DNA from 3 places in the Monashia sp. HAY1-11D genome. Region 1 is predicted to be linked to each of the others. Evidence: riboswitches for the same ligand, from Rfam matches in the RefSeq annotation. Region 1 holds a riboswitch; each other region holds the start of a gene.

Evidence for each region. Region 1 has a riboswitch for cyclic di-AMP ahead of AC1VM9_RS07540 (CHAP domain-containing protein). Riboswitches for the same ligand answer to the same signal wherever they lie in the genome.
Region 2: another riboswitch for cyclic di-AMP. It lies ahead of AC1VM9_RS04670 (transglycosylase family protein); the one in region 1 lies ahead of AC1VM9_RS07540 (CHAP domain-containing protein).
Region 3: another riboswitch for cyclic di-AMP. It lies ahead of AC1VM9_RS01575 (C40 family peptidase); the one in region 1 lies ahead of AC1VM9_RS07540 (CHAP domain-containing protein).

What each region holds. Positions count from the first base shown of each region.
Region 1 is NZ_CP200320.1:1,633,963-1,643,549, forward strand. It holds gene AC1VM9_RS07525 (pirin family protein) at 1-524, shown strand, start outside; gene AC1VM9_RS07530 (zinc-dependent alcohol dehydrogenase family protein) at 596-1,612, shown strand; gene AC1VM9_RS07535 (iron chaperone) at 1,832-2,218, shown strand; cyclic di-AMP (ydaO/yuaA leader) riboswitch at 2,501-2,684, shown strand; gene AC1VM9_RS07540 (CHAP domain-containing protein) at 2,684-3,535, shown strand; gene AC1VM9_RS07545 (N-acetyltransferase family protein) at 3,663-4,220, opposite strand; gene AC1VM9_RS07550 (S1C family serine protease) at 4,319-5,236, shown strand; gene AC1VM9_RS07555 (AAA family ATPase) at 5,276-6,349, shown strand; gene AC1VM9_RS07560 (DUF58 domain-containing protein) at 6,328-7,326, shown strand; gene AC1VM9_RS07565 (VWA domain-containing protein) at 7,323-8,303, shown strand; gene AC1VM9_RS07570 (VWA domain-containing protein) at 8,304-9,452, shown strand; gene AC1VM9_RS07575 (DUF4440 domain-containing protein) at 9,477-9,587, shown strand, end outside.
Region 2 is NZ_CP200320.1:1,005,956-1,015,542, forward strand. It holds gene AC1VM9_RS04655 (aldehyde dehydrogenase) at 1-1,171, opposite strand, end outside; partial or broken gene AC1VM9_RS04660 (hypothetical protein) at 1,668-1,889, opposite strand; tRNA gene AC1VM9_RS04665 (tRNA-Thr) at 1,942-2,013, opposite strand; gene AC1VM9_RS04670 (transglycosylase family protein) at 2,205-2,867, opposite strand; cyclic di-AMP (ydaO/yuaA leader) riboswitch at 2,873-3,058, opposite strand; gene AC1VM9_RS04675 (serine/threonine-protein kinase) at 3,383-5,227, opposite strand; gene AC1VM9_RS04680 (CBS domain-containing protein) at 5,291-5,722, opposite strand; gene AC1VM9_RS04685 (alpha,alpha-trehalose-phosphate synthase (UDP-forming)) at 6,012-7,490, shown strand; partial or broken gene AC1VM9_RS04690 (trehalose-phosphatase) at 7,598-7,975, shown strand; gene AC1VM9_RS04695 (hypothetical protein) at 8,145-8,291, shown strand; gene AC1VM9_RS04700 (LacI family DNA-binding transcriptional regulator) at 8,356-9,369, opposite strand; gene AC1VM9_RS04705 (glycoside hydrolase family 13 protein) at 9,371-9,587, opposite strand, start outside.
Region 3 is NZ_CP200320.1:360,571-370,157, forward strand. It holds gene AC1VM9_RS01540 (phosphotransferase) at 1-934, opposite strand, end outside; gene AC1VM9_RS01545 (aspartate aminotransferase family protein) at 958-2,307, opposite strand; gene AC1VM9_RS01550 (haloacid dehalogenase type II) at 2,329-3,003, opposite strand; gene AC1VM9_RS01555 (hypothetical protein) at 3,436-3,804, shown strand; gene AC1VM9_RS01560 (hypothetical protein) at 3,912-4,112, shown strand; gene AC1VM9_RS01565 (carboxymuconolactone decarboxylase family protein) at 4,231-4,878, shown strand; gene AC1VM9_RS01570 (DsbA family oxidoreductase) at 4,879-5,571, opposite strand; gene AC1VM9_RS01575 (C40 family peptidase) at 5,656-6,408, opposite strand; cyclic di-AMP (ydaO/yuaA leader) riboswitch at 6,411-6,594, opposite strand; gene AC1VM9_RS01580 (iron-dependent transcriptional repressor DtxR) at 6,865-7,566, opposite strand; gene AC1VM9_RS01585 (MFS transporter) at 7,585-9,024, opposite strand; gene AC1VM9_RS01590 (hypothetical protein) at 9,093-9,587, shown strand, end outside.

The DNA.
Region 1 (9,587 bases):
CGCCGGCGGCGACCGACGTCGACGGCTGCCGCGTCCTCGTGTTCCTCGGCACCCTGTTCGGGCAGACCTCACCGGTGACGATGCACTCGCCGCTCGTCGGCGCCGAGGTGACCCTGCCGGCCGGGCGCTCGCTCGAGGTCGACCTGGACGTGGCGTACGAGCACGGGTTCCTCTGCGACACAGGCACGCTCACGGTGCAGGGCGCGACGGCCAAGCCGGGCGAGATCGTCTTCCTGCCGGCCGGAGCCCAGCGCGTGACGCTGACCGCGGGCGACGACGCCACGCGCCTGCTCGTCCTCGGCGGGACACCCTTCGGCGAGCAGATCGTCATGTGGTGGAACTTCATCGGCCGCAGCCACGACGAGGTCGTCGGCTTCCGCGAGCAGTGGCAGCGCGAGCGCGAGGCCGCTGCACGCGGCGAGGCGGTTGACGCGTCCGCCCGCTACGGCACCTTCCCCGACGCGTGGGACCACACGCTCCCCGCGCCCGGGCTGCCCAACCTGCGCCTGCGTTCCCGCGGCTGAGCGCAGGGTAAGGCCCGCGCCGTCGTCGAGTGGCTTTGCCACGTGCGGGCGGCCGGACGAGGATGGCGCCCATGCGCGCGACGACGATCCACGGCCCCGGCGACATCCGTCTGTCCGAGGTCGCCGACCCCACCATCGAGGCCCCGACCGACGCGATCGTGCGCGTCACGGCGGGCTGCATCTGCGGCTCCGACCTGTGGCCCTACCGCGGCGAGAACCCGATCCGCGTGGGCGCCACCATCGGTCACGAGGCCGTCGGCGTCGTCGAGGAGGTCGGCGCGCAGGTCCGGGAGGTCAGGCCCGGCGACTTCGTCGTCATCCCGTTCTGCCACTGCGACAACACCTGCCCGGACTGTCTCGCCGGTGTGCAGTCCGCGTGCCCGAACGCCGACGGCACCGCGAGCGGCCAGGCCGAGCTGACCCGCGTCACGCAGGCCGACGGCAGCCTCGTCAAGACCGACGGGATGCCCGACGAGAAGTACCTGCCCTCGCTGCTGGCGCTGTCCGACGTCATGGCCACCGGCTGGCACGCCGCCGTCGCCGCGAAGGTGACGCCCGGCTCCACGGTCGTCGTCGTCGGTGACGGCGCGGTCGGCCTCTGCGGCGTCATCGCCGCCCAGCAGCTCGGCGCCGAGCGGATCGTCGCGATGTCGCGGCACGAGCCGCGACAGGCCCTGGCCCGCGACTTCGGCGCGACGCACGTCGTGGCCGAGCGCGGCGAGGAGGCCGTCGCGGCGGTGAAGGACCTCACCGGCGGCGTCGGGGCCGACGCCGTGCTCGAGTGCGTCGGCACGCACCAGGCCATGGACACCGCCTTCGACGTCGCGCGGGCCGGGTCGACCGTCGGCTTCGTCGGCGTCCCGCACGGGGTCGAGCTGCCCGTGCGCCGGATGTTCTCCCGGAACATCGGGCTCGCCGGCGGCGTCGCCCCGGTGCGCCGCTACCTGCCGGACCTCCTGGACCGGGTGCTGTCCGGGCGCATCGACCCCGGCAAGGTCTTCGACCTGACGCTGCCGCTCGACGAGGTGGCCGAGGGCTACCGCGCCATGGACGAGCGACGCGCCGTCAAGGTGCTCCTGCAGCCGTGAGCCGCCTTCCCTGACGCGCTGCGCGCGGGCGCTCCCGCCTGACGCGGACGGCGCCTCGGGCCAACGGGATTCGCCGGACGATCCGGCCTCTCCACGCATCTGTCGCTTTGCTCCGGTTTGGCGCCGAATGGCGAGGTTCCTTTGCACTGACCCCTTTGGGCCAATAAAGTCGCAGTGATCCCGCCCGACAAACCGGTCCGGAGACAGTGAGGACCAGGATTGGCCCCCAGATTCGCGTCCGTCGATGACTACATCGCCTCCTATCCCGAGGAGACGCGAACTCAGCTCGCGAGGGTTCGTACGGCGGTGCGCACGGCGGTGCCCGACGCCAGCGAGAAGATCAGCTACGGCATGGCGACCTTCACCCTCGACGGCAAGCCGTTGCTGTACTTCGCCGGGTGGAAGAACCACGTCGGGGTCTACCCCGTCCCGAGCGGTGACGAGGCGTTCGAGGAGGCCATCCGGCCCTACCGTCGCGCCAAGGACACCGTGCGTTTTCCGATCACCCGTCCCGTGCCCCTCGACCTCGTCGCGACGATCGCCCGCCTGTGCGTCAGACGCCGCGCGGAGCGCGAGCAGGACGAGGACGAGATCCAGTCCGGTTGAGGGCGTGACGACGCCGGGCGACAGACGGACCGCGCCCGGCGGTGCGTATACCCCGGAGCGGGGCCGACGTACCGGAAACCCGACCGGTGGGTCTGTGACCCATGTCTCACTCCCCGGGCGGTATGCCGCCGGTAAAGCGGGAGCAACCGGTCGTTCAAGGGCACACCCGGCGCGTCACCGTTACCTCGGCGTGACATTGCCCGGTTGATTCGTCTACAGTTCCGGGAGTCCGGCCACCAGGCCGGACACGCGCGAGGTGGACCGCCTAGTCCTGTCACCGCCTCGTTCGTGACGACAAACCTTGTGACAGGAGCGGAGGAACCACGCGTTTCTCCGGGCGTCCGGCACCACGACTCCGGACGTCCTTGGGGTGAAGTACCCATCCGGGCCGCAGCTGGCACGGGAGGGCACCGGGCACCTTTCCGCCCGAACCCGACAGCTAACTTCGTAGGCGCGGAGAGGTACATGACGACTGAGAACACCCGCGGGCGCCACCGTGCGCCGGGACGACACAACCCCCTCAACGAACTCAAGCTTCTCGCCCGTGAGTCGGCCCAGCCGGCGATGAAGGGCGCCGCGATCGTCGCGGCAACCGGTGGCCTCGTCGCCACCTTCGCGAACCCGGCCAGCGCCGACGAGGCGAAGCCGGCCAACGGTGCGGTCGCCGCCCTCGGCAACGCTGCCGCCGTCGGCCCGGCGACCACTCCCGCCGTGGCTCCCGCGACGGCCCTGTCCAAGATCGGCTTCCAGCCCCAGGTGCAGCAGGCCGTCGCCCAGCGCACCGCCACGGCCAAGCCGACCGTCATCGAGGACCTCGTCGTCGAGAAGGCCCGCCAGGCCGCCGCGGAGCGCAAGGCCGCGGCCGAGCGCGCCTCGCGCGACGCGTCCCGCCGGTCCCTGACGACGAGCACGATCTCGACCAAGGCGACGAGCAACGCCTCGGTCCCGAGCGCCTCGTCCGGCATGCGCGCCTCGTCGAACTGGGCCACCCCGGGCCAGTGCACGTGGGGCGCTCTCAACAAGTGGTACCAGTCCGAGGGCTACTACCCCGGTGGCTGGACCGGCAACGCCATGGAGTGGGCCTCCGGCGCCGCCTCCGCCGGCTACACCGTGAGCGGCACGCCGCGCACGCGCTCCATCGTCGTCATGCAGCCCGGCGTCCACGGCTCCTCGAGCGTCGGCCACGTCGCCTGGGTCACGGCCGTCAACGGCAACGAGGTCACCATCGTCGAGATGAACGCCCTCGCCGGCCCGTACAACTACAACACCCGCACCGTCACCGACATCTCGGGGATGCAGTACATCTACGCACCGTGACCTGACCGGTGCGCCCGCGGGATGAGGGCGGGGACGACCACGTGTCGTCCCCGCCCTCATTGCATGCCGGGGCGTGCGGGGCCGGAGGCCGAGGGTGCCTGACGGGACCCGGGGCCGGCCGTGGCTTTCAGCGCGGCTCGGGGGGCGGCTCGGGGCCCGCGTGCGGCTCGCCGAGGAGCCGCTGCACCCATGCGACGTCGTGCCACGCGCCGTGCTTCCAGCCCACCCGCCGGAAGGTGCCCACCGGCTCGAACCCCAGCGACGCGTGGAGCCGGTTGCTCGCCTCGTTGGGCTGGGCGATGCCGGCGGCCGCCATCCGGTAGCCGCGCGCGGTGAGCCGCTCGAGCAGCGCCAGGTAGAGCGCCCGCCCGCCGCCGCGCCCCCGCCGCTCCAGGTCGAGGTAGACGGAGACCTCGCAGGCCCAGCGGTAGGCCGGGCGCGTCTTGAACGGACCGGCGTACGCGTAGCCGAGGATCCGTCCCGCCTCCTCGAGGACGAGCCAGGCGTGCGTGGCGCGGGCGGCCTCGATGCGCGCAGCGACCGCGTCCTCGGTCGGTGGCTCGAGCTCGAAGGTGATCGCGGTGTCGAGGACGTACGGCCGGTAGATGCGCGCGCAGGCCGCGGCGTCGGCGGGCGTGGCGTCGCGGACGACCACGGCGAGGGGAGGGGTCGCGTCGGTCGGCATGGTGGCGATCGTAGGGGCCCGGGCCCGCGCTGGCCGCGCTCCTGTGAAGGGTGCACAGACCCCTGCCGGTCGGTGGGTGCGGAACGTAGAGTCGAGTGGTGGCACGGGTCACCGATCCGCCGAAGGTGCATCCGGCCGGCGCCGTCGGTGCCGCGCCGTCGACCCCCGCGCCCGGTGGCGGGTCGGAGCCGGCTTCCCCGCCCGAGCCGCCGCGCCGGTCCGGCCCCCTGCGGTCGTTGCCCCGACGCGTCTGGGCGGTCGTGGTCGTCGTCCTCCTCGTGGCCGCAGCGGGGCTCGCCTTCGGGCTGACCCATCAGTCCGGTCCGCCCCCGCCGACGCAGCGGGACGTCGACGCCAGCGTCCGGCGCAGCCTCGAGGCGTACGCCGAGGACCAGGCCGCGCGGCCCCCGGACGCCAGCCTCGCCCACCGCGCCATCGAGCCCTCGCTCGTCCTCGTCACGACGCTCACCCCGACCCGGACCGGCGTGGAGCGCGGCACGGGGGCCGGCGTCGTCGTCAACGACGACGGCACGGTGCTGACCGCCGACCACGTCGTGGCGGGCGCGACCGGCATCACCGTCCAGTTCGCCGACGGCACGAGCTCGCCGGCGACGGTGGGGACGCGCCGGCCGGAGAACGACATCGCGACCCTGACGCCGGCGCGCCTGCCGGCCACCGTCGTCCCGGCCGTGCTCGGGGGCCGGGTGCAGGTCGGCGTCCCGGTCTTCGCCGTGGGGCACCCGCTCGGGCTGACCGACTCTCTCTCGGCCGGGGTCGTGTCGGCCCTCGACCGCACCGTCACCGTGCCCGGCGGCAGGCAGCTGCGCCACCTCATCCAGTTCGACGCCGCCGTCAACCCGGGCAACTCCGGCGGGCCGCTGCTCGACCGGGCCGGGCACGTCGTCGGCATCGTCACGGGCCTGGCCAACCCCACCGATCAGACGCTGTTCGTCGGCATCGGCTTCGCCGTGCCCATCGCCACGGCCGGCGGCGCCGCCGGCAGCCCGCCGCACTGAGCGCCGGGTACGAGCACCAGCCCACCACGGGGAGAAGCCATGGACGACCCGACGCACGTCGCTCCCGACGTCGACACCGCCGCCGACCACCGGCTGCTCGAGCAGGCGCTCTACGAGGTCAAGCGGACCATCGTCGGGCAGGACGTGCTCCTCGAGCGGATGGTCGTGGCGCTCCTCGCCCGCGGTCACCTGCTCGTCGAGGGCGTTCCCGGCCTGGCCAAGACGATGGCCATCAAGACGCTCGCGGCGACGGTGGGCGGCCAGTTCCAGCGCATCCAGTTCACGCCCGACCTCGTGCCGGCCGACCTCGTCGGCACGCGCATCTGGAACCAGCGCGACGGCGAGTTCCAGGTGTCGCTCGGTCCGGTCTTCGCCAACCTCGTGCTCGCCGACGAGGTCAACCGTGCGCCGGCCAAGGTGCAGAGCGCGCTGCTGGAGGTCATGCAGGAGCGGCAGGTGACGATCGGCCGCCAGACCTACCCGGCGCCGGACCCCTTCCTCGTCATGGCGACCCAGAACCCCATCGAGTCGGAGGGCACGTACCAGCTGCCCGAGGCCCAGGTCGACCGCTTCATGCTCAAGGTCCTCATCGGGTACCCCTCCGCCGCAGAGGAGTTCGTCGTCGTCGAGCGGCAGATCGGGGCGGCGGTGCGGACGGCGCAGGTGCTGGACCCGGACGTGCTGCGGCGGTTCCAGCAGGAGGTCGACGAGGTGTACGTCGACCCGGCGGTCATCGAGTACGCCGTGCACCTCGCGTCGGCGACGCGCGACCCGGCCTCGGTCGGGCGCGACGACCTGTCCCGTCTCCTGACGTACGGGGCCAGCCCCCGCGCGTCCATCAACCTCGTCCTCGCGGCCCGGGCCCTGGCCTTCCTGCGCGGGCGTGACTTCGCGCTGCCGTCCGACGTGCACGAGCTCGCGCACGACGTGCTGCGGCACCGCGTCGTGCTGTCGTACGAGGCGCTGGCCGAGGACCTGTCGCCCGACGAGGTGCTCGCCCCCGTCGTCGCTGCGGTCCCCGTGCCGACGGCACCGACGCGCGAGGCCCCCACGGGGACAGGCGTCCCCGTCGGTGGCGTGGAGGACACGTCGTGGGCGCGGCCCCAGCACTGACGCCGGAGCGCCTGCTCCGCCGGCTCGAGTGGCGCGTGGTGCGCCGGCTCGACGGGCTGCTCCAGGGGGACTACCGCAGCCTCTTCACGGGGTCCGGGCTCGACTTCACGGACCTGCGCGAGTACGAGCCCGGCGACGACCTGCGGCACGTCGAGTGGAACGTCACCGCGCGCCTCGACGAGCCGTGGGTGCGGGAGTACGTCGAGGAGCGCGAGGTGACGGCGTGGCTGCTCCTCGACGCGTCGCGGTCGATGGGCTTCGGCGCCGCAGGCCGCAACAAGGACCTCGTCGTGGCCGAGCTCGCCACGACGCTCGCCCACGTCCTGACCCGTGGGGGCAGCCGCGTCGGGGCGGTCATCGTCGACGCGGGCGTCGAGGCGGTCGTGCCACCGGGGTCGGGGCGCACCCAGGTGCTGCGGATCGCCACGGCGCTGCTCGACCGGCGGGCGGCGCACGAGGCGGCCGACGCGGCGGCCGCCGCCCCGAGCCGGCGTCGATGGACGCTGGCTCGCCCCGTCCGCCCGTTCCGACCGGCACGTCCGGCCCCTCCCGGCCTCACCGACCTCGGCGGCGGCCTGCGCGCGCTGGCCGGCCTGGCGCGCCGGCGGTCGATGGTCGTCGTCGTCAGCGACCTCGTCAGCGCGCCGGGGTGGGATGCCGAGCTCGGCCGGCTCGCACGGCGGCACGACGTCGTCGTGCTGCGGGTCAGCGACCCCCGCGAGCACGACCTGCCGAACGTGGGCACGGTGTACGTCGAGGACCCCGAGACCGGCGAGCAGATCGTCGTCGACACCGACGACGCGGCCTTCCGGGCGCGGGTGCGGCAGGTGGCCGACGAGCGCCGGGCCGAGCTGGAGCGGGTGACGCGTCGGGCCGGGGCCGACCTGCACCACGTGTCGACGGAGGAGGACCTCGTGCGGGTGCTCGTGCGCGTGGCCGCCTTGCGGCGCAGGCGGATCGGAGCACGTCGACCATGACGCTGACCTGGCCGTGGATGGTGGCGGGACTCGCGCTCCTGCCGCTGCTCGTCGTGGCGTACCGGCGGCTGCTGGCCGCGCGGGCCGCGCGGCTTCGGGCCATGGCCGCGGAGGGCTTCGTGCTCGTGGAACGGCGCGACCGCCTGCGCCACCTGGGGCCGGTGCTGCTGCTCGCCGCCCTGGCCCTGCTCGTCGTCGCGCTGACGCGACCGGTGGCGGCCGTGGCCGAGCCGCACCGCGAGGGCACCGTCGTGCTGGCCTTCGACGTGTCGAACAGCATGGCGGCCACCGACGTCAAGCCGACGCGGCTCGAGGCGGCCAAGGCGGCCGCACGCGGCTTCGTGGAGAAGCAGCCGCCGAGCGTGCGCATCGCCGTCGTCGCGTTCGGCGGCAGCGGCGTCGTGGCACAACGTCCGACGGACGACCGGTCGGCGGTGCTCGCCGCGATCGCGCGACTGACGCCGCAGGGCGACACGTCGCTGGCCGGTGGCATCCTCGGCGGCCTGAGCGCCATCGCCGGCAAGCCGGTGCGCCCGCCGACCGACACCGAGAACGGCGCGACGGACGAGACCCCGATCGGCTACTTCGGCGGCACGGCGATCGTCCTGCTCACCGACGGCGAGAACACGTCCGGCGCCGACCCGAACGACCTGGCCGACCTCGCCTCGGCCGCCGGGGTGCGCATCGACCCGGTGGGGCTCGGGACGCCTGCGGGCACGGTCATCGACGTGGACGGGTTCAGCATCGCGACCGCACTGGACGAGTCGGTGCTGCGCGAGGTGGCCGACACGACCGGCGGGACCTACCGGCGCGCGTCGGACGTCGCCACCCTCGCGGCCGTCTACGACTCGATCCAGCTGCAGTGGACGACCCGGTCGGTGCCGCACGAGATCACCTCGCTCGTGGCGGCGGTGGCGGCGCTGCTGCTGCTCTCCGGGGCGGCCGTGACGGTGCTCCGGCAGGGTCGGGTGGTCTAGGTGTCGTTCGGCCAGCCGCTCCTGCTCCTCGTCCTCGCCGCCGTCCCCGCACTGCTCGCGGCCTACGCCTGGCAGCTGCGCCGACGGCGTCGGGACGCGGTGCCGTTCCCGGACGTCGCCCTGCTTCGGGCGGCAGGGGCGTCCACCCGATCGTGGCGTCGGCACGTGCCGGTGGCGCTCGTGCTGGGCGCGCTGGCGCTGCTGGGCCTCGCCGGTGCGCGCCCGACCGTCGAGGCGGACGTGCCGACGTCGAGCTCGACGGTCATCATCGCGCTCGACGTCTCCGGGTCGATGTGCGCGACCGACGTGACGCCCAACCGGCTCAGCGCGGCCCAGGCGGCCGTGCGGGAGTTCGTCCGCCGGCAGGACGGTGACGCGAAGGTCGGGCTCGTCGTGTTCTCCGGGTTCGCACAACTCGCCGTGCCGCCGACCGACGACCGGGACGCGCTGCTCGAGGCGATCGACGAGGTGACGACCGGACGCGGCACGACGATCGGCGCTGCCATCCTGCGCTCCATCGACGCCATCGCGGAGCTCGACCCGACCGTGCCCCCGAGCGACCCGGTGGCCGAACCGGCGACGGACGGTCCCGGGACGGCCGACGCAACTCCGCCGACCGGCTCGCCGTCCTCCGGCGAGGGCTCCGGGGGCGACGCCCGGGCCGCGGCCCGCGGGGCGCCGGCGCCCGAGATCGTCGTCCTGCTCACCGACGGAGCCAACACCCGCGGAGTCACCCCGAGGCAGGCGGCCGAGCAGGCGGCGGCCCGCGGCGTCCGCGTCTACCCGATCGGGTTCGGCACCCGGAACCCGACGCGGCTCGCGTGCACGCTCGACCAGTACGGCGGGCTGCCCGGGCCCGGCTTCGGCCCCAACGTCGGTGGCGGCTTCGGCGGGTCCCGCGTCGGCGACATCGGCGGTCGCAACTTCCTCGTCGTCGACGAGGCAGCCCTGCGCGACGTCGCCGAGACCACGGGCGGCGAGTACTTCGCGGCGCAGGACGCCGAGTCGCTGGCGCAGGTCCTCGGCAACCTGCCCAAGCACGTGACGGTCACGCACGAGGCGGTCGACCTCAGCTCCGCCTTCGCCGGGCTCGCCGCCCTGGTGCTCGTCGTCGGCGCCTGGCTCTCCCTGCGCCGTGCGACCGCCTGAGGGCCGACCCGCTAGCGTTCGGGCGTGGGCACCGAAGGGCAGCAGCCAGTTCCCGTCTTCGACGTCGACGTCGACGCCGACCGGACGGCCGTGCAGGCCGTCGTCGAGGCGTTCCTCGACGCGTTCCGCTCCGGC
Region 2 (9,587 bases), 630 kb from region 1:
CGTTGTCCAGCACGGTGGGCCGGGAGTAGAAGCCGTCCTGCGGAACGGGTGGCCTACCCCCGCCGGTACGTAACCGCGCGCCCTCATCGAGGGCCCGGGCGGTGTGCGCCTCGACTCGCTCCCGATGAGCTGCGCTGACCAGCGGACCGACCTGGGTCCCAGGGTCCAGCGGGTCACCGATGTGCAGCGCTTCCGCAGCCCGGACGACCCCATCGACCACCTCGTCTCGCACCGAACGGTGCACAAGGAGACGCGAGGGTGCCGTGCACATCTCGCCCTGGTTGAAGAAGATGTTTCCGGCGGTGCCCGCCACAGCTGCAGGAAGGTCGGCGTCCGGCAGCACGATGCTCGGTGACTTCCCGCCGAGCTCCAGCCAGACCCGTTTCAAGTTGGAGTCCGCGGCGTAGCGCAGGAACTCCCTGCCAACCTCCGTCGACCCGGTGAAGGCGACCGTGTCGACGTCGGGGTGCAGTGCCAGGGCTCGCGGCGTCGTAGAACCCTGGCCCGTAACGACATTGAGCACGCCATCGGGCAGACCTGCCTCGAGCGCGAGTTCCGCCACCCGCAAGGCCGACAGCGACGACAGCTCCGATGGTCGCACCACGATGGTGCATCCAACCGCCAGAGCGGGAGCCACCTTCCATGCCAGCAGGGTCATGGGGAAGTTCCACGGCACGACCACGCCAACCACTCCAACCGGTTCGCGCGTGACGAGCGCGAGCGCATTGCTGCCAACCTCGGGCACCTCACCAGTCAGCTTGTCCGCCCACTCGGCATACCAGCGGTAGCACGCGACGGTCGTCCGCATCTCGATCGAATGCGCATACTCGATGGGCTTACCCATCTCGAGCGAGACCAACAAGGCAAGCTCGTCGCGGCGAGCCTCGATGACATCGGCGAAACGGTGCAGCACACGCTTCCGATCCGCAGGGGACATCCGGGACCAGGGCGAATCGGCAAAGGCACGCCGGGCCGCCGCGACCGCCATGTCGACATCGACGGCCGTCCCGTCCGGGACTGTCGCCAAGGGCTTTCCGTCTCGAGGCGCCAGGACCTCCATCACGCGTCCGTCCGCCGCCGGCCGGCAGCGACCATCGATGACCATCAGCCGGGGCGGGGCCAGCGATTCCGCTTGGGCGCGCCACATCTCTGCTGTCTGTCCGGCTGGCATCGGGTGACCCTTCGTTGCGAGGAGGTTCGCGGGTGGGCCTCCTCAGCAGACGGATCCATGCTCAGGAGGCGGTTCGCTGGTAGACGCGGGTGCGTTTTTCTACAGGTGTCCAACTTAAGCCCGGGCCGAAGAGTCGTCAAGCGCTCAAGAGTCGCCCGCCACGACGCCAGACATGTCGGTCACGCTTTCGATAAGGGTTGGCTCTGGGTCCAAGGGGTGCGGCCCAGCGCGAAGTGGCGAAAGCAGCCCCGCCGCTACGAGCTGAGTCGCCGAGCAGCCGGGCCACACCCGAAGGCCCGATGCCGTGCAGGCCCAGCAGCGAGGTCCCGGTCGCCGCGACGAGCTGCTACAGCTCGGTGTCGGCGGCCTTCTTCTTGGCATGGATCCGCTCCAGGCCGGCCACCAGCTCCATGGCCACGCGCTTGCGGGTCTTGCCCACGGCGTCCCGCGCCCGGACCCCCGGCCAGCAGCGCCTTGGCTTGGGCGGAGCACGGTGTCTAGTGAGATCCGGCCCGATGTAGCTGGCCTGCCATCGTTTCGAGGGCAATCTTCGCAAGTATCCGAAACCCTCGGCGGTTCGGCCTACTTGACACTCTGGTCGCCGTCCTGCGTGCTGCCGGACGGGCAGCGGCGGCGAGCGAGTCCGGCAATCTGCGTGCGAGGCCGAGTGGCTTACCGCCCCTACCCCTCCACTCGTGTCCCTCGACGTCCCTCGCACCCATAACGGCGAAACCGCAGGTCAGGGGCACTATCCGACGCGCTGAGCACAGAGCTGGCGGGGGACTCGAACCCCCAACCACCTGTTTACAAGACAGGTGCGCTGCCAATTGCGCCACGCCAGCGGTACCGGTGGAGCGACTATCGCCCCGCCCGGTCGGGCGCCAGCGTAACCGAGCACTAGCCTCCGGGCCCAGACCGGTCGAGGAGCGGAGCCCTGCCCCACCATGGAACCAGGGCGACACATGAAGGACGGCCCCGCGGGACCCAGGGGTTGGTCGCGCGAGGCCGTCCGGTCAGGCTCGGTCAGACAGCGTCACGGCAGACGCAGCACCTGGCCGACGTAGATGAGGTTCGGGTTGTGCACCCGAGCCTTGTTCGCAGCGTACAGCGTCTTCCAGCCGCCGGAGACGTGGTACCGCTGCGCCAGCGTGCCCAGCGTGTCGCCCCGACGGACGGTCACCCGCTTGCCGGTTCCGGCGTAGCTGTTGACCTTCTTCGTCGTCTTCTTCGTCGCGTAGGTCTTCTTCTTCGAGACCTTCTTCTTCGTCGTGACCGGCTTGCGGTCGCTCGAGCGCGACGCGGCGGCGTCGGCGCCACCGTTGGCTCGGGTCAGACCCGCGCGCTTGGAGCAGACCGGCCACGCACCGGGGCCCTGCACGGCGAGGACCTTCTGGGCGATGGTGATCTGCTCGGCCTTGCTCGCGAGGTCGGCGCGGGAGGCGTAGGCGCGACCGCCGAAGCCGACCCAGGTGCTGCTCGAGAACTGCAGGCCGCCGTAGTAGCCGTTGCCGGTGTTGATGTGCCAGTTGCCACCGGACTCGCACTGGGCGACCGCGTCCCACACGGTGGCGGCCTTGGCCGACCCGGCGGCGGTGACGCCACCGACGACGGTGGCCGCTCCGGCGATGCCGACTCCGGCGATGCGCTGCTTCATCGAGACCCGCTTGGCGGCAGCATGCTTGGACAGGTACTGCATAGGGGTATTCCTTCCTGACGCGCGCCTGCGGGGTTAGCTGTCGGGTTGGGGACGTCAGGTGCCCTGCCGCGGCTGCGGCTTCACCCCAAGGTCAGTCGAGTCGGCCCTCGACCGTCGGCGAACGACGGTCTTCGACATGACAACTCACTGACCACACTGGGTCCCCCGTCCTCGCCCGGCCCACGGGTGTGGGCTGCGTCCCTGGCTGGCGAGGCTCGGCGCGCTCAGGGACCGGATTGCTGGGTGTCCATGTGAAGTTATCCAGCGTGCCGTGTGGAGGCCGGACGCACGGCGCCTACCGGTGGTGGACACCCCGGAAACCCGAGACCACCCCTTTCCGGCCCGGAGAACCGGGACCGCCGAGGCACGACGGTACGTGACGAGTGAATGAACCACAACCCGATCCGAGATGATTTCGTGATCTTCTCGAGATCTGGCCTTGACCGAACGGGGCCGATCGGCAAGGACCGGACGGCGGCCGCCACGGACGCCGCCACACCCACCCCGCGAGCGCTTCAGCGGGTGAACGGGTTGCCGCTGAAGGGCAGCCAGGTCAGGCTCGAACCTTGGTCGACGGCGACGAGCCCGACGACGAGCCCGGCAACGACCAGTGCCACCGCGACGACCTGCGACGGTGTCCCCACCGGCACGAGCCGGCGCACGATCGAGCGGGACCCGCGGCGCAGCGACACCCCGCCGGGACCCCACCACAGCATGGCGAGCCCCGCGATGCCACCGACGGCGAGCGTCGTCGGCGATCCCGGCCCGAGGTCGGAACCGGTGGCACCGGCCAGCAGGAACGCCGTCGCGAAGATGCCCGCGAGCGCCACCGCGAGCGGCAGCACCAGGCTCACGGCCGTGGCGACGGCGCCGACGAGGAGGTGCCACGGACTCGTCACGACGGCGAGCGGGATGTCGGTGCCGCGGCGGCCATGGGCGTACCGACGGAACACGAGCGCGGACACCGACCGGTCGGTGGCGCGGGCGACGACGGACCACACGAGCAGCGCGAGGAACGCGTACCCCGGCCAGGACATCAGGGCGCCGACCCAGGCGATGCCCGCGGCCCCGAGCAGCCCGGTGCGCATGGCCAGGCCGATGCGGGGGTCACCCTCGCGCGGGGCCTGCTCGGGTTCCTCCTCGTCCCAGTCGTCGTCCCAGTCGTCGGGCCCGGCGCCCGGGCCGTGGCGCTCGTCGTAGAGGTCCCGGCCACGGTCACCGTCCCACGGTGCCGGGTCGTGCTGGGGCGCGGCGCTGCGACGCGGCCCGCTCGGCGGCGGCGCCCACCGGACGTCGTCCGGGGCGGGCCGCGTCAGGAACGGCGTCGGCGACGGGCTCGGCGGCGGGGCCACCGGCGGCAGGACCGCGGTACCGCGGTCCGGGAAGACCTGCGTGTCGCCCGCGGCGTCGAGGACCTCGGTGCGCCCGTCGTCCCACGGGGCGCTCGGGGAGGGCACGGTGGCCGCCCGCCCGGCGGCGTACTGCTCGAGGGCGGCGATGACCTCGTCGGCCTGCGGCCGGCGGGCCGGGTCGGGCGAGAGGGAGGCACGCAGCAGCGGCACGAGACGGGGATCGACACCGTCGACGTCGACGTCACCGGCGCGCACTCGGCTCAGCACGGCGTCCATCCGCGAGCGCCCGAACGGGGGGCGACCGGACGCGGCGTACGTGATCGTCGCCGCCCAGCCCCACCAGTCGGTGGCGTCGGTGATCGGGGCACCCTCGACGAGCTCGGGCGACAGGTAGCCGGGCGTGCCCATGACCAGACCGCCGACGGTGTGCCGGACGTCGTCCTGCACGTGCGCGATGCCGAAGTCGATGAGGACCGGCTCGCCCTCCTCGACGAGGACGTTGCCGGGCTTGATGTCGCGGTGCACGACGCCGCACGCGTGGATCGACCGGATCGCCTCCGCGACGCCTCGCGCGAGGCTGACGAGCTCGCCCGGATGGAGCGGGCCGTGCTCCTCGACGATCTCGTCGAGCGCCGGCCCGGGCACGTAGCGGGTGACGATGTACGGGCGCGGGCCCATGACGTCGGCGTCGATGACGCTCGCGACGCGCGGGTCGCGGACGCGCGAGAGCGTCTCGACCTCACGCATGAGGCGCTGCCGGGCGTCGGCGTCGTGGGCCACGTGCGCCCGCAGCACCTTGATGGCGACGGCACGCCCGCGCGGGTCGAGGGCGAGGTGCACGACGCCCATGCCGCCCTCGCCGATCTCCTCGACGAGGCGGTACGGTCCGATGCGCCCGGAGCCGTACGCGTCGCGGCCGGCGCCGATGGGCACGCCGCCGGTGCGCGGGCCGGTGCGCCGGCCGGACCGCGGAGCGGCGACCCGCTCGGTCCGGTCGTACGCAGTCATGCTCCTACGGTATGCGACCGCAGGGGGTGTCGCCGACGACCTCGGCGCGTGGCGCAGGTCGGCTCAGCGGGAGATGTAGTCCCGCAGCTGGTCACGCTCGGACTGCAGCTCGGACAGCCGGTGCTTGACGATGTCACCGATGCTGACGATGGCGGTGAGGCGGCCCTCGTCGTCGAGGATCGGCACGTGGCGCACCCGCTGCTCGGTCATCGTCGCGGCGAGGTCGGCGATGTTGTCCGCGGCGGTGCCCGTGGACACCTCGCTCGTCATGATCTGCGACACCGGTGCGTCGAGGATGCCGGCCCCGGCGGCGTGCAGGTGCCGTACGACGTCGCGCTCGCTGACGATGCCCTCGACGGTCGTGCCGTCGGAGCTGACGACGACGGCTCCGATGCGGTGCTCGTCGAGCACGGCGAGCAGCCCGGACACCGTCTCGTCGGGCCGGACGGTGACGACCCCGCCGCCCTTCGCCCTCAGCACGTCAGAAATCTTCACGGCGACCTCCTTCACCTCGGGTGAGTGCCCCGGACACGTGCCTCCGTCGATCTCGACGACCCTGCGCGGTGCCCTGACTCGACCCTAGAGCGCACGCCGACGGGGCGCCACCGTTCCCTCGTTAGAGTGAGACCGATCCGCCGGCACGTCCTCGCGCCGACGCGACCGCCGCGGTCCCGCCCGTCGCCACCCGAGTCGTCTCGGTGGGTATGCCGGGTGGTGGCCAGGCAGCACGACCTGCACGACGTCACCCGCGGCGTCGCGCCCCAACGACAGGAGCTGATCCCCGGTGCCGTCCGACCGGCAGACCTTCGACCTCGTCATCGCGGCGAACCGCCTCCCCGTCGACAAGGTGGTCCTCGACGACGGCGCCAGCGAGTGGCGCCGCTCCCCCGGCGGTCTCGTCACCGCGATGGAGTCGGTGATGCGCTCGCAGCCCGGCGCGTGGGTGGGCTGGGCCGGGGACTCCGGCGAGGCGCCCGAACCGTTCGACGAGCACGGCATCCACCTGCACCCGGTGGCGCTGTCCGCCGACGAGGTCCGCGACTACTACGAGGGCTTCTCCAACGACACCCTGTGGCCGATCTACCACGACGTCATCGTGCCGGCCACCTTCCACCGCGAGTGGTGGGCCGCCTACCAGGCCGTCAACGAGCGGTTCGCCCGCGCCGTTGCGGAGGTGGCCGCCGAGGGCGCCCGCGTCTGGGTGCAGGACTACCAGCTCCAGCTCGTCCCGGCCCTCGTGCGCCGGCTGCGACCCGACGTGCGGATCGGCTGGTTCAACCACATCCCGTTCCCGCCGGTCGAGCTGTTCGCCCAGCTGCCGTGGCGAGCCCAGCTGCTCGAGGGGCTGCTCGGCGCCGACTTCCTCGGCTTCCAGCGCCAGGCCGACGCCCGCAACTTCGTCCGCGCGTGCCGGCAGCTGCTCGGGGCACCGACGAAGCGGGACCTCGTCACGGTCGAGGGCACCGGGCGGCGCGTCCGGGCAGCGGCCATCCCGATCTCCGTCGACTTCCACGGCCTGGAGGAGCTGGCCAGGACCCCCGAGGTCATGGCGCGGGCGCGCGAGATCCGCGAGAGCCTCGGCAACCCCGAGGTGCTCATGCTCGGCGTCGACCGCCTCGACTACACCAAGGGCATCCGGCACCGCCTCAAGGCCTACGAGGAGCTGTTGTCCGAGCGGCGCCTCGGCCCACCGGAGGTGACGCTCGTCCAGGTCGCGACGCCGAGCCGTGAGCGCGTCGACGCCTACCGCAACCTCCGGGCGGAGATCGAGCAGACGGTGGGCCGGATCAACGGGGACCTCGGCAAGATCGGCGCGCCGGCAGTGCACTACATGCACCACTCGTACCCGCGCGAGGAGATGGCGGCGCTGTTCCAGGCCGCCGACGTCATGCTCGTCACCCCGCTGCGCGACGGCATGAACCTCGTCGCCAAGGAGTACGTGACCTGCCGGTACGACCTCGGCGGCGCCCTCGTGCTGTCGGAGTTCACCGGCGCCTGGCACGAGCTGCACCAGGCCTTCGCGTGCAACCCGCACGACATCGAGGGCCTCAAGCAGACGATCCTGCGCGCCATCAACACTCCGGCCAAGGACAAGCAGCGGATCATGAGGGCGCTGCGCCGACGCGTCGCCGACCACGACGTCCAGCGGTGGGCCGCGCGCTTCCTCGCCGCCCTCGACGCGGCCCCCGACGTGCCGCATCCGGTGCCCGACGACGCGGCCGGCCGCGCGCCCGGGTCCACCCGTCGGGAGGCGACGGCATGAGCGCGTCCGCGCTGCCCGACACAGCCCTCCGGCAGGCGGCGTCGGCGCCGACGCTGCTCGTCGCCACCGACTACGACGGCGTGCTGGCGCCGTTCGACACCGACCCGATGCGCGCCGCGCCCCTGCCCGGCAGCGTCGACACGCTGCGCGCCCTGGCCGGGCTGCCGGGCGTCACCGTCGCCGTTGTCTCCGGTCGCGACCTCGCCACGCTGCGCATCCTGACCCGTATCACCGAGGACGAGCCGCTCGTGCTCATCGGCAGCCACGGCGCGGAGTCCTCGGACGGGCGGGTGCGCGCGGCGATGGAGGCCGCGGCCGTCACCCCCGACGACGAGGTCACCCTCGCCGAGCTGCGCTCAGACATCGAGGCGCTCGTCAAGGAGCGCCACCCCGACGCAGGCATCGAGCACAAGGCGGCCGCGGTCGTGGTGCACACGCGCGGCCTGCCGAGGGAGGTCGGCGATGCGGCCATCGCGGACGCCCGACGCGTGGCCCTCGACCACCAGGGCGTCAAGGTGCTCAAGGGCAAGTCGGTGCTCGAGCTTCTCGGTCTCCCACGCGGACAAGGGATCCGCGGTCACCGCCCTCGGCCGGGCGGTCGGCGCCACGGCTCGCGTCTACCTCGGCGACGACGTCACCGACGAGGACGCCTTCATGAGGATGACGCGTCCCGAGGACGTCACGGTCAAGGTCGGCACCGGCTCGACCGCGGCCCGCTACCGCCTCGACGACGAGCCCGCCGTCGCCCGGTTCCTCACCAGCCTGCTCGAGGAACGCCGGGGAACGCACACGGCCGACTGACCGCGGGCGCGCGCGCTGACCGCCGGCGCACGCACGCCACGTTCGCCGCGTCCGGCGTGTCGGGTCAACGGTGCCGGGCGGCGCCCGTCGAGCCGCGCACGACCAGCTCGGGCCGGAACACGTACTCCGCACGCGGAGAAGGCTGCCCGGCGATCTCGTCGAGCAGCGCCCGCACCGTCGCGGCGCTCATCGCGTTGACGCTCTGGCGCACCGTCGTCAGCGGCGGGTCGGTGAAGGCGATGAGCGTCGAGTCGTCGTACCCCACGACCGAGAAGTCGCGCGGCACCTGCAGGCCGCGCTTGCGCGCCTCGCGGATCGCACCGAGCGCCATGAGGTCCGAGCCGCAGACGACAGCGGTCGCCCCCCGGTCGAGCAGCCGCCCGGCAGCGGAGGCCCCGCCCTCCACCGAGAACAGCGACCGCTCAATGAGGTCGTCGACGTCGGGCCGGCCGGTGAGCTCCTGCATGGAGTGGCGGAACCCGGCGATCTTGCGGATGACGGGCACGTACCGGTCCGGGCCGACGGCCAGGCCGATCTCGCGGTGCCCGAGCGCCACGAGGTGCTCGAGGGCCAGCCCCATGGACGCGACGTCGTCGTTGCTGATGAAGGGCGCGTCGACACCCTCGATGTAGCCGTTGACGAGCACGAGCGGCAGCCCCCGCTCGCGCAGCGCGATGTAGCGCTCGGGGTCGGTCATCGTGTCGGCGTGCAGCCCGGAGATGAAGATGATGCCGGCGACGCCGCGCTCGAGGAGCATCTGGACGTAGTCGTCCTCGTGGACTCCCCCGGCCACCTGGGTGCACAGCACCGGCGTGTAGCCGTTCTGCGCGAGCGAGCTCTCGATGATCTGCGCGAACGCGGGGAAGATCGGGTTGGTCAGCTCCGGGACGATGAGTCCGACGAGACCGGCGCTCTTGCGCCGCAGGCGGCTCGGTCGGTCGTAGCCGAGGACGTCGAGGGCCGTCAGCACCGCCTGCTTCGTCGACTCGGCCACGCCGGGCTTGCCGTTGAGCACGCGCGACACCGTCGCCTCGGACACGTTCGCCTGCTCGGCGATGTCGCGCAGCCGTGCCTTCACCTCAGTGCCCTCTCCGTCGGACGTGCCTGGCGCCGCCGTCGGTGGGCCTCCACGTCCAGATGCGCACCCCCGGGCCGGTCGCCGACAGTGTGACAGCACGGGCGCCGATCTTCGGACGGTGTCCGTACGCCGACGTGCCCTCCTCGATGCCGCCGAGGTGGCGCCTGTCGACCACGACGGGCTCGTGGGCGGCGCGGGCGACGTGGACGAGGGCCACC
Region 3 (9,587 bases), 1.3 Mb from region 1:
TGGTGATCAGCGCGCGGAGCGTGAGCCGCGCCAACGCGGCCGCCGGCAGCAGGGGCAGCTCACGGTCGCTGATCGGCCGGGCGCTCTCGTAGCCGGCGACGAAGCCGCAGGCCTCCCGCCACGGCTGCTCCGGCGTCCGGCCCAGCAGGTTCGCCATCGCCACCGCGGGATCGAAGATGACCGCGCTGCGCATGGTGTCACCGAAGTCGATGACACCGGTGACGTAGTCGACGCTCTGCTCGTCGACGACCACGTTGTACGGGCTGTAGTCACCGTGGATCACCTGCGTCTCGAGGTCGTCCAGCCTCGGGACGATGGTTGCCTCGAACAGCTGGAACACCCTGTCGGCCAGCCGGCGGTGCACGGCATCCGGGGTGTGCTCGACGAGCTCGGTCAGCTCGTGGAAGTGCCGGATGTCCCACACCAGGCCCCGGCGGTCCGCCGGGTGCGCAAACGCCTCGAGCGCCACGTCGACTCGTCCGAGCATCTGGCCGACCTTGGCGAGCTGCTCGCCGTCCGGGTTCACCTGAGCCCAGACCGCACCGTCGACGAAGTCGAAGACGCGCAGCACCCGGGCGGTGCCGTCACCTGCCTCGATGAGCACGTGGTCGCGTCCGTCCACGGTCAGCCTCACCCGCTGGACGGGCAGCTCGGGCGATGCGCTTTCGAGGAAGCGCATCGCGGCCGTCTGAAACTCGACGACCGCCCGGGCCTCGTCAGGTGGTGAGACCTTCACGAGGTAGCGGGCCGAGTCACCCCTGAGCCGGAACGTGTCGTCCTTCTCCGTCGCCAGCGGGTGGAGCCGTCCGGAGAGGTGGTAGTGCTCGTCGAGGAGGAGGCTGACGAGCCCCACGTCGATGGGCGTGTGCGACGACCCCATGCCGCTTTCGGCGAAGAGCCGTTCAGCCGGGCTCGAGCGTGGTGAGGCGTGCACTGTCGGTCCCTTCGGCCGGGCTGCTACAGACGGTCCTTGGCGACCTCGGCGAAGGTCTCCAAGAACCGGGTCACATCGGCGGAGCTGAAGGCCAGCGGAGGACGGACCTTCAGGACGTTGGCACCCCGGGCGGTGCCGCTGATGAGGATTCGACGATCCCGCATGTCGTTGATGACGTCCTCGGCTCGGGCCCGGTCCGGCGCCCGCGTCTCCAGATCCTCGACGATCTCCACGGCGACGTACAGACCGCTGCCGCGCACCTGGGCGACGTGCGGTGACTCGCGGGTGATCTCCTCGAGTCCGGCTCGCAGCGCCGTGCCGTTCTCGAGGACGCGCTGCTGCACGTCCTCCTCCTCGAACACGTCGAGCACCGCGGCCCCGGCCGCCACCGGGATCGAGCTGCCGGCGAAGGTGTTGAAGTAGCGGACGTTGCGCCCGAACTCCTCGGACACCTCGGGCCGGAAGACCACACCCGAGAGCGGCACTCCGTTGCCCATCGGCTTGCCCAGGGTGACGATGTCCGGCAGCACGCCGTGGCGGGCGAACCCCCACATGGCGTCCCCGAGGCGGGCGAAGCCCGACTGCACCTCGTCCGCGATGTAGACGCCTCCGGCGGCGTGGACCTCCTCCACCACGGCCTGCATGTAGCCGACCCTGTCGGTGAAGATCCCGTCGCTGCTGTAGGCGCTGTCCGTGACCAGGGCCGCGAGCCGGTAGCCGTGGCGCTCGAGGTCGTCGATTGCGGCACGCACCTGGGCGCGCATGTGCTCGGCCAGCGTGGATCCGGGAGCAACGAGTCGCGGGTCAGGCGGGTCGATGAGCCGGACGTTCGGTCCCAGCGGTGAGCCCTTGCCCAGAGTCGGTGAGAACCGCGAGACCTCGCTGGTGATGCCGTGGTAGGCCCACCGCGTCACGATGATTCCCTCACCGCCGGTGTGGTACTTCGCCACCCGCATCGCGAGGTCGTTGGCCTCCGAGCCGCTGCAGGCCAGGCTCAGCTTCGACAGGCCCTCGGGGAACGTCGCCAGGAGCCGCTCCGCGTAGTCGACCAGCGCCTCCTGGACGTAGCGCGTGTTCGTGTTGACCGCCGCCATCTGGCGGTGGACCGCTTCGACGACGTGGGGATGGGCGTGCCCCACGCACGGCACGTTGTTGTAGGCGTCGAGGTAGTCGTTGCCGTCGAGGTCGAACAGGTGCGCTCCGCGACCGCAGACGAACTCCACCGGCTCGCGGTACATCAGCATGTAGCCCGGGCCGAGCACCTCGTTCCGCCGCCGGATGGTCTCCTGGAGATGCTGCGGAAGTGTGCCCACCACCCCGGGGTCGAACCCGTTGGGAAAGCCGGCGATCGCTCGGCTGAGGCTGGAAGACATGGTGAGGACCTTCGTCGCAGCTCAGATGCCGAGCAGCGTGTTGAGCTCGTCCAGGGACTTCACGACGGTGAGGCCGTAGCCCGGCGGCACCGGGTCGTAGCCGCGGTCGAGGAGCACGAGGTTGCGGAAGCCCATGTCGTGCATCGGCAGCGGGTCGTAGCGGGTGTGCGAGGACACGTGGACGAAGTCCTCGGGCTTGGCGTCGAGCTGGTCGAGCATGTACTCGAACGCGGCGTACCGGGGCTTGTAGTAGCCGGCCTGCTCGGCGGTGAAGACGGCGTGGAAGGGCGCCTCCAGCCGCGGCACGCTCTCCTCGAGGAAGTCGTTGCTGGCGTTGGAGAGGATGACGAGCTTGTAGTGCTCGGCCATCTTCTTCAGCGGCTCCACCACGTCGGGGTGCGGGCCCCAGCTGCGCACGCCGTCGGCGAACCGCTTGCCCGCCGTGGGGTCGGACTCGATGCCCCACTTGCGGCAGACCCGGTCGAAGGCGCTCTGCAGCACCTGCTCGTAGGGGTAGTACGCGTCGAGGACGGCGTCGTAGCGGTAGCCGCGGAACTCGGCGACGAACTGGTCCCACTGCTCCGCCGGGATCTGGTCGCCGACCAGCTCCTTGGTGATCGGGGTCATCGGCCAGCTGATCAGCGTGCCGTAGCAGTCGAACGAGACGTACTTCGGCCGGAAGGTGGAGGTGCTCATGGTGCGCCTTTCGATGAGTGTGCGTGGGAGGACGGACCCTCGTGCTGGGCTCAACACTAGCAGACTTAGTTCCAGTTGCAAACTGAAACATGAACTGACAATGCCGAGCAGACCTGCGCTCGCCCTCCAACTCACAGCCGGCCAATCTCCCACCGAGCGCGCGCGTGTGTCACCGTGGAGATCCGGACCGGTGACGCGGCCCCGCGGGCCTGCTCACCCCGGACCGGAACTGCACGGACTCGCTCGCCCCGCCGCGGCGCCCCCGGACCCAGGCACTCGCCTCCCGGACCTGGCCACCCGAACGCGGCGGGGCGCGCCACGTCCGGCCCCGGGGCGCCCGACGCGTCCGGCGCCCTCCCCCGACCCATGGTGTCCGGAGCGCCCGACCGGGTACGGCTCCACGGCACCAGCGTCGGAGAAAGGATGGACAGCATGAGTGTCACGAGCTTCCAGGACCTGCCGCTCGCCGACCGCGACCGCGAGTGGGACGGCGACGCCGCCGAGAAGCGGGTCCGCGCCTGGGCCGGCGCCGAGGAGGAGCCGAACGAGAAGTACCGCGACGCCCACGTCTGGTACGACAAGGACAAGAAGGACAACTTCACGGCCTACAAGCTGCTCATCGCCGACGTCATCGACGGTCGGCTGCGTGCGGTCCCCCGTGGCGTCATGGCGGCCGCCGCCGTCATGCAGGGTTCCCGCGGTGGTGTCGACCTGCCCTCCTCGGATGTCGACCGGGTCCGCAGCCATCTCGCGAAGTACTACGCCAAGATGGGCGAGGACGCCCCGTGGGAGCGGGACTGAACGCGTCCGCAGGCAGTCCGACGCGCCCGCAGGGAACTCGCGGGCGACCCGGCCGAGGTCACCTGCCGACCTGTTCCAAGCCGGCGGGCGCCGGGTACGGCGGGCACATGAGCAGAACGGTTGCAGCGATCGTCGCCGAGCTGGCGCAGGTCGAGGACGAGGTCCGCTGGGCCTCCCTCGCCTCCGGTACCCGAGCCCCCGACGCCTCGCGCCTCGCCGAGCTGAGTGCTCGCGAGGACGCGCTGGTGCGAGAGCTGCGAGCCGTCGACGTCAGCATCGACCTGTCCGTCGCGCCGACGCCTGCCTGACCAGCCCGATCGGCCGGGCCTGAGCGCGCCCGGCGCCCAAGGACCCCGGCAGGATGGGCCCACACTCCGCGTCAGCCCGTGCCACGATGAACGCGTCGCACGACGAACGGAGCGCCTGATGGCCACCGACCCCGCCCACGGGTTCCTCACCGAGCCGCCGGTGACCGACGCCGTCCGCGCCTCCTTCGAGGGCGACCTCGGCACCCAGGGGTTCGTCATGAACCTGTCGCACCTGTGGGCGCACCACCCGGCCGCGCACGACACGCTCTTCGGACTCCTTGCCGACATGGTGCGCCTGGGCGGCCTCACCTTCCGGCAGCGCGGCATCCTCATCAGCGCCGCCGCGGCCACGGGCAGCGACTCCTACTGCGCCCTGGCGTGGGGCAACCGGCTCGCCGGCGAGGCGGGCCCGGACGTCGCCGCGGCGGTGCTGGCCGGCGACGACGCTCCGCTCGACCCGGCCGATGCCGCACTCGCCGGCTGGGCGCGCACCGTCGCCCGCGACGCCAACTCCACGACACCCGCCGACCTCGAGCCGCTGCGCGCCGCCGGCTTCGACGACCGGCAGATCTTCGCCATCACCGTCTTCGTCGCGCTGCGGCGGGCCTTCTCGATGGTCAACGCCGCCCTGGGGGCGCTGCCCGATGCCCAGCTGCGCTCGGCCGCGCCCGGGCCGGTCGACGAGGCGGTGTCCTTCGGCCGCCCCAGCGCCGGGGCGCCCTCGGCGACGACGCTCGGGGGCGCGTCGCCGACCGCCGCCGGCTAGCTACGCCTCGTCGCCACCCTGCACGGCGACCCCGCGCAGCAGGGCGAGGTAGTCCTCGACCGGGCGGGCCCCCGGTACGGCGGCGAACCCGTTGGCCAGGACGAACGGCGTCACCGTGATGCCGAGGTCGCGGGCCTGCCTCTCGTCGGCGCGCACGTCGTCGGCGTACGTGTCGGACGCGAGCACGGCGGCGACCCGCCGCTCGTCGAGGCCGCACTCGGCGCAGAGGCGCTGGAGCACCTCGTGGTCGTCGAGCGCCTGCCCCTCGCGGAAGTGCGCGGAGAAGAAGCGCTCGACGGCAGCCGCCTGCAGGGCCCGGCCGCCCATCTCGCGCGCCAGGGCCACGAGCCGGTGCGCGTCGAAGGTGTTGGCCATGACCGCGGTGTCGAAGTCGAAGACGAGGTCGTGGGCCTCGGCCGCCTCGATGGCCTTGGCGTTGAGGATGTGCCCGGCGACGGGGTCACCGTTGGTCCGCGAGCCGATCTGGTCCTGCGCGCGGTCGTTGCGCCCGACCGGCCACTCGGGGTCCAGCTCGTAGGCCCGCAACCGCACCGACACGTCGTGGGGCCGCTCGAAGGCGTGGATCGCGGCCTCGATCCGGTGCTTGGCGATCCATGACCACGGGCAGACGAGGTCGCCCCAGACGTCGAGCTCGATGAGGGTCGTGGACTCTGCGGCAGCCTGGACGGTCATCACGTCATCCAACCACGCCGGCGAGGAACGACGTCGCGCCCCCGACCCGTTCGGGTCGGGGGCGCGACGGAAGCCACGGGTCGATCAGGCGCGGCCGTAGCCCGACGGCGTCGTCCAGATCGAGTGGTACCCGATCGTGGTGCCGGGGCGCTGCGCGTCGATCATGACGCCGGGGCTGACGTAGATGCCGACGTGGTAGACCGGCGAGCCGAAGAAGACGAGGTCACCGGCGCGGGGGTTGCTCACCGGCGTCGTCGCGGCCTTCTGCTGCGAGGCCGTGCGGGGCAGCGAGATGCCGGCCTGGCGGAAGACGTACTGGACGAAGCCGGAGCAGTCGAAGCCCGACGGGCTCGTGCCGCCGTAGACGTACGGGACGCCGAAGTAGGACTGGGCGATGCCGACGATGCCGGACGCGGTGGGCGCCGGGTCGGACAGGGCCGTGCGGGAGGCCGAGCGGGAGGAGCGGTCCGCAGACTGCTGGCGCGCGTCCTCGGCAGCCTTCTCGGCCGCGCGCTGCTTCTCGACGGTGACGTCCTTGATGACGAGCGGCTTGACGCTTGCCTGCTTCGCCGCCGGCTTGGCGTAGCCGATCGCCGAGAGGGCGCTGGCCGCCTTGAGCGTGCCGACCTGCGGGCCGACGACCGACGGGGCCGCGGTGCTCGAGCCGTCGGCGGCGCTCGCCGGCCCGGCGAACGTCGCGACGAGCCCACCGGAGGCGGCCACGATCGCGGCCCCCTTGACGGCGGGCTGAGCGGACTCCTTGGCGATGAGCTTGAGCTCGGCGATCGCGTTGAACCGACCGGGGGCGCGGTGGCGCCCGGGAACGTTCTGAGCCACGTTTGACCTCTCGACGCCTACGAGGTGAGCTGTCGGGTTCGGGCGGAATGAGGTGCTGCTCGCCCGGCCTTCACTCGGACCTTGCGGTCCACGGAGGGCTTCACCCCGAGGACGTCGTGCGACGCCCGAAGGTGGGTCCCCCGCTCCTGCCATGCGGATCGTTCAGGGGCTCAGGGTCGATGGCAGGACTAGGCGGTTCGACCCGAAGCACTCGCCCGACGGGGAGAGCGAGCGGGGCTCACGCTACCCAAGTTCCCCGCGGCTTGTCACGCCGGGAGTCGGTGATTTCAACAGATTTTCGGACAGGCCACCGCAGCTCGCCCCAAATCCCCACAGTCCCAAGGCGATCCGGGCCCGATACGAGGGCCCGATACGAAGGCCCGATACGAGGGACAGAGGGCGTGCGGGCCGGTCCGGCCCCAAAGCGGGGCAGGGCGGGCAACGGCCGGGCTCGCGTCAGGCGACCTGGCAGAAGACGTGCGCCGCGACCTCGTCGGGCAGCGACACGCCCTCGCCGGCGTCCGCAGCGTCGCTCACGGCCAGCACGCGTCCCTCCTCGCGGACGACCCGGACCCGGGCCCCCGGAAGGACGCCCGCCGAGGTCAGCAGGGCCAGCGCCTCGGGGTCGACCTGCACCGGCTCGCCGATGCGACGGATCGTCACGGCCGCGGGCTCGTCGCCCGCCGCCGCAGTCAGGGACATGAGGCCGGTGAGGAAGCCGTGCGCGGCGTCCTCGGGCACACCCAGCTCGTCCAGGCCCGGGATCGGGTTGCCGTACGGCGACTCGAGCCCGCCCTTGATGAGGCCGAGGATCTTGCGCTCGACCTTCTCGGACATCACGTGCTCCCACCGGCACGCCTCGTCGTGGGCGTACTCCCACTCGAGGCCGATGACGTCGACGAGCAGCCGCTCGGCGAGGCGGTGCTTGCGCATGACGCGGGTCGCCATGAGGCGGCCGCGGTCGGACAGCTCGAGGTGACGGTCCCCGGAGACGGCGACGAGACCGTCGCGCTCCATGCGGGCCACGGTCTGCGACACCGTCGGGCCCGAGTGGCCCAGACGCTCCGCGATGCGTGCGCGCAGGGGGACGATGCCCTCCTCCTCGAGCTCGAAGATGGTGCGCAGGTACATCTCGGTGGTGTCGATCAGGTCCGTCACGGTCATACCTTCTCAGAATCAGGACGCCCCGGGCGTCGCGTCCGGGCCGGGACGGGCCGCCCGCCCCCGGAGAGGGCGCGTCGGGTCGTGGCGCGGCACCCAGATGCGCAGCCAGCCCGCACCGAGGACGGCCCCGACGCCGAGGACGACGGCCGACGCACCGAGGGACAGCACGGCCGTCAGCGCGGACAACGCCAGCGGGCCCGCGGCCCTTCCCAGGTCGGCGCACAGGCGCCAGCCGCCGAGGAACTGGGCGCGTCCGTCGGCCGGCGAGGCGTCGGCCCCGAGGGTCATGATCAGGCCGGCGCCGAGCCCGTTGCCGACCCCGAGGACCGTCGCGGCCGCGGTCACGGCGACGAGGCTCGTCGCGAGCGGCAGCAGCGCCATGCCCAGACCGAGCACGAGCATGCTGGGCACCGCGGCGGCAACCCGCCCGTACCGGTCCATGAGCCAGCCCGAGGGGTAGAAGAGCAGCATGTCGACGGCGCCCGCGACGCCGAAGACGAGCGAGGTCTGGGCCGGGCTGAACCCGACCGACTCGGCCCAGAGGGGCACGAGCGCCTCGCGGATGGCTCGGGCTCCGGCCACGCACATCGCGCCCGTGCCGAGGGTCAGCAGGACGTGCCGGTGCTCGAGGAGCACCGACGCGACCGACCGCGGCACACGCGTCCGGCCCCGGGCACTTCCGGAGCCCCCGCCGGTCCGGGCGTTCCCGCTGTTCCCGGTCGTCCCGCTGTTCCCGGTGGTCCCGGCGTCCGCGACGCCGCTCCGCGACGCCCGGGCGTCGTGGCCGGCCGTGATGTCGGGCGCGACGAGGACGAGGACGAACGCGGCGACGCTCGCGACGCCGCCGACGGCATAGGCCGACTCGGTCCCCCACCGGGAGATGACGAGCGAGCCGACGAACGGGCCGATGAAGTAGCCGATGCGGTGCACCCCGCCGAGCGTCGACAGTGCCCGCGCCCGCATCGCCACCGGCACCGCCTCGGTCAGGTAGGCCTGGCGGGCCAGACCGAAGAGCGAGCCGGCCAGCCCGATGACGAGCACCCCGGAGAACAGCGCCGTCACCGTGCCGGCGAGCGCGGCCACGACCATGCCGACCGCCTCCACGACCGCGGCTGCCATGAGGGCACGCCGCTCGCCGATGCGGGCGGCAAGGGCCCCCGACGGCAGGTCGCCGAGCAGCTGGCCGAGGCCGAGCGTCCCGACGAGGAGCGCCGCCACCCCCACCGACGCGCCCATCTCACGGGCCGAGACGGCGATGATGGGCGAGACGGCACCGGCACCCGTCGAGCCGAGGAGCGTCGGTCCGTAGGCCGACAGCGCGATGGCGCGCAGCCGGACCGGGGGCCCGCCGGGAGAGCCGGGCTCGCGGCTGCCGGGCTCGCCGGGAACGCGCCCGGTCCGTCCCGGTTCGCGCCCGGCACGGCCCGCCGGGTCGCCCTGAGTCTCGGTCACGCCACAGGACCCTAACGATCGGGTTACTCGGGTGGCCCGGGCATCCCGGGCGACGGAACGATGGGCCGATGACGACGAGCGAGCGGGCGACGGGGGCCCTGGCGGTGGCTGCGGCCGCCGCCCTCGTCGTCGCGCTCGCCTCGCCGGTGGCCACCGCGGTCTTCGGTCTCATCCTGCTCGGGACGCTCGCCGTCCTGCTCGAGGTCCGCTACCTCGTGGGTCGCCTGCCGGTCATCGCGCGCCGTGACGTCGTGAGTGGCCTCGCGGTGCTCCTCGCCGGCACGAGCGTGCTCCGGCTGGCCGAGCACCTCGTCGGCAGCCAGGCGCGGCGCGCCGAGGCGGTCGTGGGCTTCTGCGTCGTCGCCCTCGTCGCCCGGGTCGGGCTGCGCGGACGCCGACGCCTCGCCGCGTACGCCGTCGCCGGCATCCTCGCGGCCGCCTCCCTCGTGTGGCCCGACCACTACGCGTTCGCGCTCCTGCACCTGCACCAGCTCGTCGTGCTCGTCTTCCTCTGGGACTGGGCCGCGCGGCTGCCGCGGGTCCGCGACCGCCGCCTCTTCCGC